DNA from 2 places in the Streptomyces sp. bgisy159 genome. Region 1 is predicted to be linked to the other one. Evidence: riboswitches for the same ligand, from Rfam matches in the RefSeq annotation. Region 1 holds a riboswitch; the other holds the start of a gene.

Region 1 (5,644 bases):
CGACAACAGCGCGACGATGCGACGACAGCGCGACGACGGCGCGAGGACAGCGCGCGGGGCAGCCCCCGCGGGACAACGGGGAGACGGGGACATGGCGGAACAGGCACGCAGGCGTTTCAGGTCCGGCACGGTCGTACTCGGCGGCGTGGGGCTGCTCGCGACCGCCCTCACTGCCTGCTCCTCGGCCCCCGACAAGCGCTGCGTCGACCGCAACAGCTACCAGGTCGGCCGCGGTTACAAGGTGACCTCCGACCGGAACTGCAAGACCGGCACCGACAGCTGGTACTACGGCGGCAAGAAGGACGACGGCTGGGTCTGGGGCGGCTCCTTCACCAAGCCCGGCAAGGGCTCCGGCAGTTCGTCGAGCGGCGGCAGCGGAGTCGACCGCGACGGATTCGGCGGCGGCTCCGGCAGCTACGGCGGCTGAGCCGGAGACCCGCGCATGGAACGCCGCACCGTACGACCGCGCCCCGGCTGGCAGCGGACCGTCGAGGAACAGGGCCTGATCTACCCGCTCACCCGCCACCCCGACGGCAACCTGCGCCCCTACTGGGACGAGAGCGCGTACTACGTCTTCTCCCTCGACGAGGTCGAGGCGCTGGAGGAGACCGTCGAGGAACTGCACCGCATGTGCCTCGCCGCCGCCGACCACATCGTCACCACCGGCCGCTTCGCCGACCTCGGCATCACCGACCCGCGCGTCGCCGCAGCGGTCGCCGAGGCCTGGCACCGGCGCGCCGAACTCCCGTCCGTGTACGGCCGATTCGACCTGCGCTACGACGGCACCGGCCCCGCCAAACTGCTGGAGTACAACGCCGACACCCCCACCTCCCTGGTGGAGGCCGCGAGCCCCCAGTGGTTCTGGATGGAGGAACGCTTCCCGGGCGCCGACCAGTGGAACTCCCTCCACGAACGCCTCGTCGCCGCCTGGAAGCGGCAGGCCCCCCTCCTCCCGCCCGGCAGCCCGCTCTACTTCGCGCACTCCGCCGCGGACGAACTCGGCGAGGACCTGATGACGGTCGCCTACCTCAAGGAGACCGCCGAGCAGGCCGGCCTGGACACCGACTGGATCTCCATGGAGGAGATCGGCTGGGACCCCCTCGCGGAACGGTTCGTCGACAACCGGCTCCGCTTCATCCGCAGCTGCTTCAAGCTCTACCCCTGGGAGTGGATGACCCAGGACCGGTTCGCCGACCACGTCCTCGACACCCTGGACAACGGCGGCGGCACCGGCAGCACCCTGTGGATCGAGCCCGCCTGGAAGATGCTGCTCAGCAACAAGGCCCTGCTCGCCGTCCTCTGGGAACTCCACCCCGGCCACCCCAACCTGCTGCCGGCCCACCTCGACGGCCCCCGCGAGCTCGCCGCCACCGGCGGCTACGTCGCCAAGCCGCTGCTGGGCCGGGAGGGCGCCGGTGTCACCGTCCACCCGCCGGGTGCCGACCCGGTCGTCCGCGACGAAGCCTGCTGCTACCAGGGACTCGCTCCCCTCCCCGCCTTCGACGGCAACCACGTCGTCCTCGGCGCCTGGGTCGTCGGCGACGAGTCCGCCGGCCTCGGCATCCGCGAATCCGCCGGCCTGATCACCGACGAGTACGCCCGCTTCCTCCCGCACGTGATCCTCTAGCGGTGAGGGACCAGGGGTCAGGGACCAGGGGCCCGGGGCCCGGGGGGCTGCTCGCGGCAGCGTCCAGGACCTGTCGCGCCCCGGTCGCTCGGTCGCCCGCATGGTGGACCGGCGGCCCTGGCCACCGGGGGCGACGGGTAGGCTGACGACGGGCCGTGACTGGCGCGCTGGGATGGGACGGACCATCGGGGAGCGGCCCTGAGTGATCAAGTGCCGTGCGCCTGGGCCAGCCGAGCATCGTGACCGACACCCGCCACGCCACCCGGAGGCCGACGACATGCCAGACCAGCACCCGTCCACCGAGTCCACCGCCTTCCGCGCCGCCCTGGACGTGATCCGCGCCGTCGAGCCGCGGGTCGCCGACGCCATCGGCCAGGAGGTCGCCGACCAGCGCGAGATGCTCAAGCTGATCGCCTCCGAGAACTACGCCTCCCCGGCCACGCTCCTGGCCATGGGCAACTGGTTCAGCGACAAGTACGCCGAGGGCACCGTCGGCCGCCGCTTCTACGCCGGCTGCCGCAACGTCGACACCGTCGAGTCCCTCGCCGCCGAGCACGCCCGCGAACTCTTCGGCGCCCGCCACGCCTACGTCCAGCCGCACTCCGGCATCGACGCCAACCTGGTCGCCTTCTGGGCCGTCCTCGCCGACCGCGTCGAGGCGCCCTTCCTCCAGAAGACCGGCGTCCGCCAGATCAACGACCTCTCCGAGGCCGACTGGGCCGAGCTGCGCCGAGCCTTCGGCAACCAGCGCATGCTCGGCATGTCCCTGGACGCCGGCGGCCACCTCACCCACGGCTTCCGCCCGAACATCTCCGGCAAGATGTTCGACCAGCGCTCCTACGGCACCGACCCGGCCACCGGCCTCATCGACTACGAGGCACTGCGCGCCCAGGCCCGCGAGTTCAAGCCGCTCATCATCGTCGCCGGCTACTCCGCGTACCCCCGGCTGGTGAACTTCCGGATCATGCGGGAGATCGCCGACGAGGTCGGCGCCACGCTGATGGTCGACATGGCGCACTTCGCCGGCCTGGTCGCGGGCAAGGTCCTCACCGGCGACTTCGACCCGGTCCCGCACGCCCAGATCGTCACCACCACCACCCACAAGTCGCTGCGCGGCCCGCGCGGCGGCATGGTCCTGTGCGACGACTCCCTCAAGGACCAGGTCGACCGCGGCTGCCCGATGGTCCTCGGCGGCCCGCTGCCGCACGTCATGGCCGCCAAGGCGGTCGCTCTGGCCGAGGCGCGGCAGGAGTCCTTCCGCGACTACGCCCAGCGCATCGTCGACAACTCCCGCGCCCTCGCCGAGGGGCTCACGCGCCGGGGCGCCACCCTGGTGACCGGCGGCACCGACAACCACCTCAACCTGATCGACGTGGCCACGTCCTACGGTCTCACCGGCCGCCAGGCCGAGGCCGCGCTGCTGGAATCCGGCATCGTCACCAACCGCAACGCCATCCCCGCCGACCCCAACGGCGCCTGGTACACCTCCGGCATCCGCGTCGGCACGCCCGCGCTGACGACGCGCGGCCTGGGCACGGCGGAGATGGACGAGGTGGCCGGCCTGATCGACCGCGTCCTCACCACCACCGAGGCGGGCACCACGGCCAAGGGCACCCCGTCCAAGGCCGCCCACGTCCTCGACCCCAAGATCGCGGACGAGATCTCCCGCCGGGCCACCGACCTCGTCGCCGGTTTCCCGCTGTACCCGGAGATCGACCTGGGCTGACCCCGGGCCCGGGCGGACCCCGGCGGACCGGCCGGGGTCACGACGGCGGCCGGTCTGTAGGCCGCACGGGCCGCCCCGGGTCGGCCGTGCCGGACGGGACGCGCCGGAAGCCCACGGGCCGGACGCGCCGGTCGGAGCGCCGGCCGGAGGTGCCGGTCAGAGCACTGGCCGGACGTGCCGGTCAGAGCCCGGACCGGGGCCGAGTCAGAACTCCGGACCGGGCACCCGGGGCAGAGCCCTGGGCCGGACACCGGGCCAAGCTCCGGGTCACCGGCCCCGGCCTCCGGCCCCGGTCACCAACCCTGGCCACCGATCCCGGTCACCGGCCCCGGTCACCAACCCTGGCCACCGATCCCGGATACCGATCCCGGCCCCGGACCCTGGCCACCGATCCCGGCCACCGATCCCGGCCACCGATCCGGGTCACCGGCCCGGATCAGAGGTCGATCAGCTCCTGTCGCGGTTCACCGTGCGGCGGTCCCGAGTCCCGCAGGAGTGCCGCACGGCGGATCAGCGCCGTGCCCGCGGCGCCGAGCAGCACACCCACCGCCAGCCCGGGCACGGCCCACCGCAGCGCGCCCGTGCGCCCGGACCCGGTCTGCGCCGTCGGCCGCGCCCGCTCCGCGCCCAGCAGCCCCGACCGCTCCAGCCGGTCGAAGGCCGCACGGGACGCCCGGTGCCAGCGGATGTCGTCGTCCGCCACCTCCGGCGCGGGATCCGACCGCACCCACGGGGTGCCGTCCTCGGCCAGGAACACCTGGTCCTGCCGCTCCAGCGCCACGTCACCACCCGGCGGCCGGCTGGTCCGCGGCCACCCCCCGACCCCGGTCAGCCCCCACACCACCGTCGCCCGGACCGCGGGGTAGCGACCCTCGTCCCACGCCCGTGACACCGGCGTCGTCCCCGTGTACGTGGGCTGCAGCAGCTGCCACAGCCGCGTGAAATCCGGTTCGCCGGACCGCAGGGTCGTCGTCCGGCCCGTGTCACCCCGCGTCACCACCGCCACATCGGGGGCGTCCGGCTGGGGCGGCCGTGCGACCGCCTCGCCCGCAGGCAGCCCCAGCAGCGCCGAGCCGGCCACCAGCGCCACCACCGTGCCCGGCACGAGCCCCCTGCCCCGCGCCCGCACCGGCCCCCGTCGTCTCCCGCTCATACCCGTTCCTCCCCTGGACCCCCCGGCACCCGCCATGCTCTTGTTACACCGCCGGGGGCGGATCGGTTCCCGCCTGTTTCCGGCCAGTTCCGGATCGGCCGCCGCGACCTGAGAGAATGAGGACCATGGCCTCTGACCGCCCACCCGTCGCCCACCACCACCCTCAGGGGAATGGCTCCGCCATGCAGCGTCGTCCGAGAGTGCTCTCCGGAATCCAGCCCACCGCAGGCTCCTTCCACCTCGGCAACTACCTCGGCGCCGTCCGTCAGTGGGTGGCGCTGCAGGAGACCCACGACGCGTTCTACATGGTCGTCGACCTGCACGCGATCACGGTCCCGCAGGACCCGAAGGAGCTGCGCGCCAACACCCGGCTGGCCGCGGCCCAGCTGCTCGCGGCCGGCCTCGACCCCGAGCGCTGCACCCTCTTCGTCCAGAGCCATGTGCCCGAGCACGCCCAGCTCGGCTGGGTGATGAACTGCCTCACCGGCTTCGGCGAGGCGTCCCGCATGACCCAGTTCAAGGACAAGTCCGCCAGGCAGGGCGCCGACCGGGCCTCCGTCGGCCTGTTCACGTACCCGATCCTGCAGGTCGCGGACATCCTGCTGTACCAGGCGCACGAGGTACCGGTCGGCGAGGACCAGCGCCAGCACATCGAGCTGACCCGCGACCTCGCCGAGCGGTTCAACGGCCGGTTCGGCGAGACCTTCACGATCCCGAAGCCGTACATCCTCAGGGAGACGGCGAAGATCTACGACCTCCAGGACCCGGCGATCAAGATGAGCAAGTCGGCATCCACGCCGAAGGGTCTCATCAACCTCCTGGACGAGCCGAAGACGACGGCCAAGAAGGTCAAGAGCGCGGTCACCGACACCGACACGGTCATCCGCTACGACGTCGAGCACAAACCCGGCATCTCCAACCTGCTCACCATCCACTCCACGCTCACCGGCAAGTCGATCGCCGAGCTGGAGCGGGAGTACGAGGGCAAGATGTACGGCGCGCTCAAGACCGACCTGGCTCAGATCATGGTCGACTTCGTGACGCCGTTCCGCGAGCGCACCCAGCAGTACCTGGACGACCCCGAGACGCTCGACTCGATCCTCGCCAAGGGCGCGGAGAAGGCGCGCGCCGTCGCCGC
Region 2 (5,644 bases), on a different contig from region 1:
GCCGTCGTCAGCGAGTTCGGGCACCCGCTCTCCGGTACGGTCGCGGGCAAGGCCCCCACCGTCCTGAAGGCCATGTACCAGGGCCTCGACTCCCGCGTGAAGGGCGCCGCCTGGTGGTCCGACCCGGCCGCCTCGGGTCCGGTCCTGTCCGGCCAGCAGTGGCAGTGGGACATCTACCACGGCCGCCACCAGGAGCCGATGAACGGCAACCCGGACAAGGTCCTGACCGCCGCGGACGCCTGGAACGACGAGGACCTCTCCGCCGTACGCCTCGACGACAGCGGGGCGGTGACCCTCCGCCAGGACGCCCGGCTGCTGGACCGCCTCTACCCGAGCGCCACCGCCGGCACCACCCTGGCCTTCACCTACGAGGACCGCTCCCGCGACGGTTCCACGGTCCTGACCTGGAACCCGGTGCCGGGCTCCCTGCCGAGCGTGGCCCGGCTGGTCGGCTCCGGCCAGTACGGCGTGCTGGTCTGGCGCTCCGACGGCACCGCGGCGCCCACCGAGCTGCACCTCCCGGCGTCCTTCCCCGCCTCGGCGACGACCGTCGTCTCCGACCTGGGCACGGTGTACGCCCCGCCGTCCTACACCCCGGCCGCACCGGTCGCGGTGGCGCCCGAGCCCGGCGGCACGGGAAGCCGCCGCCTGCTGCTCACCGCGCCGGAACCGGGGGTCCACTACGCGCTGGTGACCAACGGGGCGACGGCTCCGACCGCGGACCTGCTGGCCGCGGCCCGCGCCGAGCTGACGGCGTGGGCCGCGCGGATCAGCTAGCCGACGGGCTCGTCCAGTCGGCGGCCACGTGGCCGACACGCACCCGCTGCGGGTGGTCGCCGACCGGGACGGACACCGTCTTGCGCCCGGTGGCGAAGCTGATGGCGGTGACCTGGTCGGCGCCGCTCTCGGAGATCACACAGCTCTTCCCGTCGCCGCTGACCGTGGCCCAGTACGGCTTGGCCGCGGTCACCAGCGGGCCCTCCTGGAGGGTGGCCCGGTCGACCACCGTCGCGTAGTCGTCCATGGTGCCCGCCACGCACAGCTTGGCGCCGTCGGGGCTCATCGACAGCCCGTGGTGGCGGGAGTCGTTGACGAACGTGGTGCGGTCGTCACCGGTGGCCGGGTTCTTCGGCAGCGTCTTCGTCCGGGTGATCCGGTCCGTGGCGAGGTCGTACTCGAAGAAGCCGTTGAAGAACGACACCTGGAAGTACAGCTTGGACTCGTCGGGGGAGAACACGGCCGGGCGCACCGCGTCCGAGTAGTCCTTGAGCCCGATGGCGTCCAGGCGCGAGCGCATGTCGATGACCTTGACCTGCTGGTAGGTGGTGGCGTCGACGACGGTGATGTGCCGGTCGCCCTTCGTCCAGTCCAGCCAGGGGGCGTCGGTCGCCGTGTTCACGTCGCCGATCGACATGTTGTAGATGTACTTGCCGTCCCTGGTGAAGATGTTCTCGTGGGGCTTGTCGCCGGTGGCGAAGCGGCCCAGCTCCGCGCCGGTGTCGATGTCCAGCACGTGCACGGTGTTCGACAGGGAGGCGGAGACCGCGACGCGCTTGCCGTCCGGTGAGACCGCCATGTGGTCGGAGCGGTAACCGGACACCGGGAAGCGCCAGTTGACCGCCCCGGTGGCCAGGTCGATCGACACCACGTCGGCGAAGCTGGGCCGGGACACCACCACCGAGGTGCCGTCCGGCGTGGAGTACATGTCGTCGACGAACTGGTCGTGGCCCTCGCCGACGCTGTTGCGGATCGCCATGAAGTAGATCCACCGGATCGGGTTGGCGTTGATCTCCGCCATCCGCGCGTCCTTGTCGGGGACGACGTCGATCCGCCCGATCCTGGCGAAGTCACCGGAGGACTTGATGACGTCCGCGGTGCCGTCCCAGTTGTTGCCCACGAACATCACCTCCCGCAGGCCGCCGGCGGAGCCGGCACCGGAGTCGGACGCGGCGCCGGCCGAGGTCGCGGGGACGGCGGCGGTCAGGACGAGGGCGGCGGCTACGGAGCGCAGGTACCTGGGTCTGAAGGCAGGCATGCGGGCTCCCTCCTCTGCGGGCGATGGTGTGTGGGGGCAAGGCGGTACGGCTCTTCCGTCACTGAACACGGCTGCGTTCACGCGGATTTACTGGAAAGTAAGGAAGGGGTGCCCTCCGCCACAAGACTGCGGACACGACAAAATCGATCCGTGACCGACATGGCGGGGGCGGATGGGCGGGGTGCCCCGCACGAGTGGTTCGAGCGCTTGGCTGTCGTGGAGGATCGCGCAGCGCGACCAGTCCAAGTCTCCCCGCGAGCCGACTTGAGCCTTCAACGACCGGCCGGGGCCGGGCTGCCGTACCTGGTCCTGCACAAGGACCTGCGCCGGCGCTTCAGGCCACGGCAGCGAGCAGCCGGCCGAGCGGTCGTCACCGAAGCTGAACCGTCTCGGCGGTGCGGGGTGCAGTTCTTCCGGCAGCGCGGTGGCCGATGAGTTCACCGTCCTCGAACGGTCTACCCGGCGATACGACCGTTCTCGACAGGGGTGCCATGTCCACCATCCAGCCAGTCATCCTGACCGCCGACCACGACGTCCTGCTCGCCTTCTACACGCAACTGTTCGACGCCGAGGAGATCTTCCGGGTACCGGAGGAAGGCCCGGTCTTCTACCTCGGCCTGCGCATCGGCGACACCGACCTCGGGCTGGTGGCCAAGGCGAACCCCGGGGACCGGGAGTCGTCGCGAATCCTGCTCAGCATCTGTGTCGACGACGTCGATGAGACGCTGGCCCGGGTGACAGCCTTGGGCGGCTCGGTCAGCGGTGGCCCCAACGACATGCCGTGGGGACAGCGCGTCGCCCACATCCAGGACCCCGACGGTAATCCGGTGAACCTCACCCAGCCGATCCCGGCCCAGTGACGCCGTTCTCGTCACCCGGGCGCCGGACGCTGGTGACGGACACGTCGTCGCCGTCGGCCGCCAAGCGCGGGTCGTGCCGCAGCACGGCCAGGACAAGGGGCGCGATCCTGCAGGTCGCCGGCGCCCGCCACGCGGACCGTATCGCCGTCGGACCGCCACGCAGAGAATCGGCGAGGTGGTGAACCGCCCTGGCTCCGGTGGAGATCCACCCGCGCACCGGGGCGGTGCGTCGAGACGGCGGTCCCCCACCCGCGACAGCCGGGACGGACGTGTGGAGCGGGCTGCGGCGTGGCGGTGGCATCCGGGCCCGGCGTGAGGCCGGTCGGGGGGCGGGGATGATGCCGGCCCCCCGGGTCTGCCCGACATACTCCGACCTCTGCGCACCCCGCGCGCCGGAGCCCGCCGGCTCACCCGAGCTGCCGGACCGCCGCCTGCACCGTCTGTTCCAGCAGCACGGCGATGGTCATCGGGCCGACGCCGCCCGGTACCGGCGTGATCAGTGAGGCCCGTTCGACGGCCGAGTCGAAGTCGACGTCGCCGACGTTGCCCGGGTTGTATCCGGCGTCGAGCACGACCGCGCCCGGCTTGAGGTCGCGGCCCGTGATCAGCCCGGGACGGCCCACGGCGGCGACCACGATGTCCGCCTCGCGCACCGCCGCCGACAGGTCCCGGGTGCGGGAGTGGCAGTACGTCACGGTGGCGTCCCGGGCCAGCAGCAGCATGCCCGCCGGCTTGCCGAGGATGGCGCTGCGGCCCACGACCACCGCTCGCTTGCCGGCCGGGTCGACGTCGTACTCGTCGAGGAGCCGCATGATGCCGCCCGGGGTGCAGGACACGAAGCCCGGCAGGCCGAAGCTCATCGCCGCGAACGACGCGAAGGTCACCCCGTCGACGTCCTTGTGCGGAGCGATCGCCTCGAACGCGGCCCGCTCGTCGATGTGGTCGCCCACCGGGTGCTGCAGCAGGATGCCGTGCACGGTCGGGTCGTCGGACAACGCGCCCAGCGTGTCCACCAGTTCCTCGGTGGTCGTGGCGGCGGGCAGCGCCACGTGCCGCGAGCCGATGCCGGCCTTGCGGCAGCGGTTCTGCTTCATCCGCACGTAGGTGACGGACGCGGGGTCCTCGCCGACCAGGACGGTCGCCAGACAGGGCGTCGTACCGGTGCGGCCGGTGAGGTCGGCCGCCTTCTTCGCGGTCTCCTCGACGATGCGGCGGGCGAGCGCGGTGCCGTCCATGAGCCGGGCCTGAGACATGATCCACTCCTGAGCTGGTCGAGCTTGTCGCCCAGGCGCACGGCATCGGATGTCTGTCCGGCCGCTCCCCGGTGGTGCTCCACCTCAGCGCCAGTCACGGCCTCGAACAGGATAGCGGCACGTGAGAAGGCCCGGATCGCCGGACGGGCGACCCGGGCCCGGACGACCGGCCCTCCTCGTTCGGCTACTCCTCGTCCCACGCCTGGATCATGATCTGCTGGGCGATCTTGCCGTCCCGCAGTGTGATCATCGACTCCGACAGGACCCGGACGCCGTCCGCGTACTCGCACGACTCGCTGTAGGCGGCCCGGTCGCCCTGGACCACACACCCCTCCATCCGGTGCGTCATGTCGCGGCTGTACACGTCGTCGAGCATCCGGGCGATCTCACCCCGGCCGTGCAGCACTGTGGGGTGGCTCGGCTGGCTGTTGCGGTCGACGATGCGCAGCTCCGCGTCGTCGGCGTACAGCGACAGCAGGTTGTTGCCGGTGTTTCCCTCCACAGCCCTGCGCAGCGTCTCGCTGTCGAAGCTGGAGCCCGTCGCGGTGCCCATGGTGACCTCCCTGAGAGGGCCGCGGACCGAGCGGAGACATGCCGCGTGACCCTCACCTCCGAGCGTCCTCCGCCCCGACCGGGTCGGCAAGCGCAGGGCCGCCTGTGCGCCTCACGGGTGAGCGGTGCGGCCCGGCCGTGTCCGCGGCAGGCCTCCGCGCGTTGCTGAGGGCATGATCTCCACTCGACGCATCGTCGCCGCCGCCTGTCTCGCCGTCGGGGCCACGGGCCTCGGCGCGCCGATGGCGAACGCGGCCGGCGCCCCGGAAACCGGCCAGATCAACCCGATCGCCACGCTGGACTCGCTCGCCGTCAGCGACATCCCCGCCGAGCACCGGGACGACATGCCCCGCGTGTCCCGCCAGCTGGCCGAGCTGAACAAGGTGAACGAGCTGAACCGGCTCAACGAGCTCCACCAGGTCACCGACCTGGTCGCCCCCGTCACCGGGCTGCTCCCCGCCGTCCAGGCCTGACCGCCGCCCGCACCGCCCCAGGGGCCGTCCGGCCGGGCGGCCCCTCTCAGCGTCCGACGCCGCTCCGCTCCTCCGTCCGTACGAGGTCGCGGGGCGATACGCCCAGGGCCCGGGCCGCCCCCGCAGGCGGACGGCCGTGATGGTCCCCTCGGCGATCAGCGGCGTCTAGGGTCGTCGCAGGGACAGCAATCCGCGACGGAAGGGGCAGCCTGATGGCGCAGGAAGTGCGCGGCGTGATCGCACCGGGCAAGAACGAACCGGTACGGGTGGAGACCGTCGTCGTACCTGACCCCGGACCCGGCGAGGCCGTGGTGCGGGTGCAGGCGTGCGGCGTCTGCCACACCGATCTGCACTACAAACAGGGCGGCATCAACGACGACTTCCCCTTCCTGCTCGGCCACGAGGCGGCGGGCGTCGTCGAGTCGGTCGGCGAGAACGTCACCGACGTGGCGCCCGGCGACTTCGTGGTCC

Evidence for each region. A riboswitch is a leader RNA that binds a small molecule or an ion and turns the genes downstream of it on or off. The one in region 1 is predicted to bind ZMP and ZTP.
Region 2: another riboswitch for ZMP and ZTP. It lies ahead of AC3ET3_RS15655 (bifunctional 5,10-methylenetetrahydrofolate dehydrogenase/5,10-methenyltetrahydrofolate cyclohydrolase); the one in region 1 lies ahead of AC3ET3_RS02240 (glycine hydroxymethyltransferase).

The regions. Positions count from the first base shown of each region.
Region 1 covers NZ_JBYIQX010000002.1:46,646-52,289, reverse strand. Annotated here, with positions in the region: gene AC3ET3_RS02250 (hypothetical protein) at 92-427, shown strand; gene AC3ET3_RS02245 (glutathionylspermidine synthase family protein) at 443-1,627, shown strand; ZMP/ZTP riboswitch at 1,773-1,861, shown strand; gene AC3ET3_RS02240 (glycine hydroxymethyltransferase) at 1,905-3,353, shown strand; gene AC3ET3_RS02235 (hypothetical protein) at 3,790-4,506, opposite strand; gene trpS (tryptophan--tRNA ligase) at 4,689-5,644, shown strand, end outside.
Region 2 covers NZ_JBYIQX010000013.1:122,617-128,260, reverse strand. Annotated here, with positions in the region: gene AC3ET3_RS15670 (endoglycosylceramidase) at 1-777, shown strand, start outside; gene AC3ET3_RS15665 (YncE family protein) at 770-2,035, opposite strand; gene AC3ET3_RS15660 (VOC family protein) at 2,527-2,895, shown strand; gene AC3ET3_RS15655 (bifunctional 5,10-methylenetetrahydrofolate dehydrogenase/5,10-methenyltetrahydrofolate cyclohydrolase) at 3,303-4,148, opposite strand; ZMP/ZTP riboswitch at 4,171-4,256, opposite strand; gene AC3ET3_RS15650 (nuclear transport factor 2 family protein) at 4,333-4,701, opposite strand; gene AC3ET3_RS15645 (hypothetical protein) at 4,874-5,173, shown strand; gene AC3ET3_RS15640 (S-(hydroxymethyl)mycothiol dehydrogenase) at 5,386-5,644, shown strand, end outside.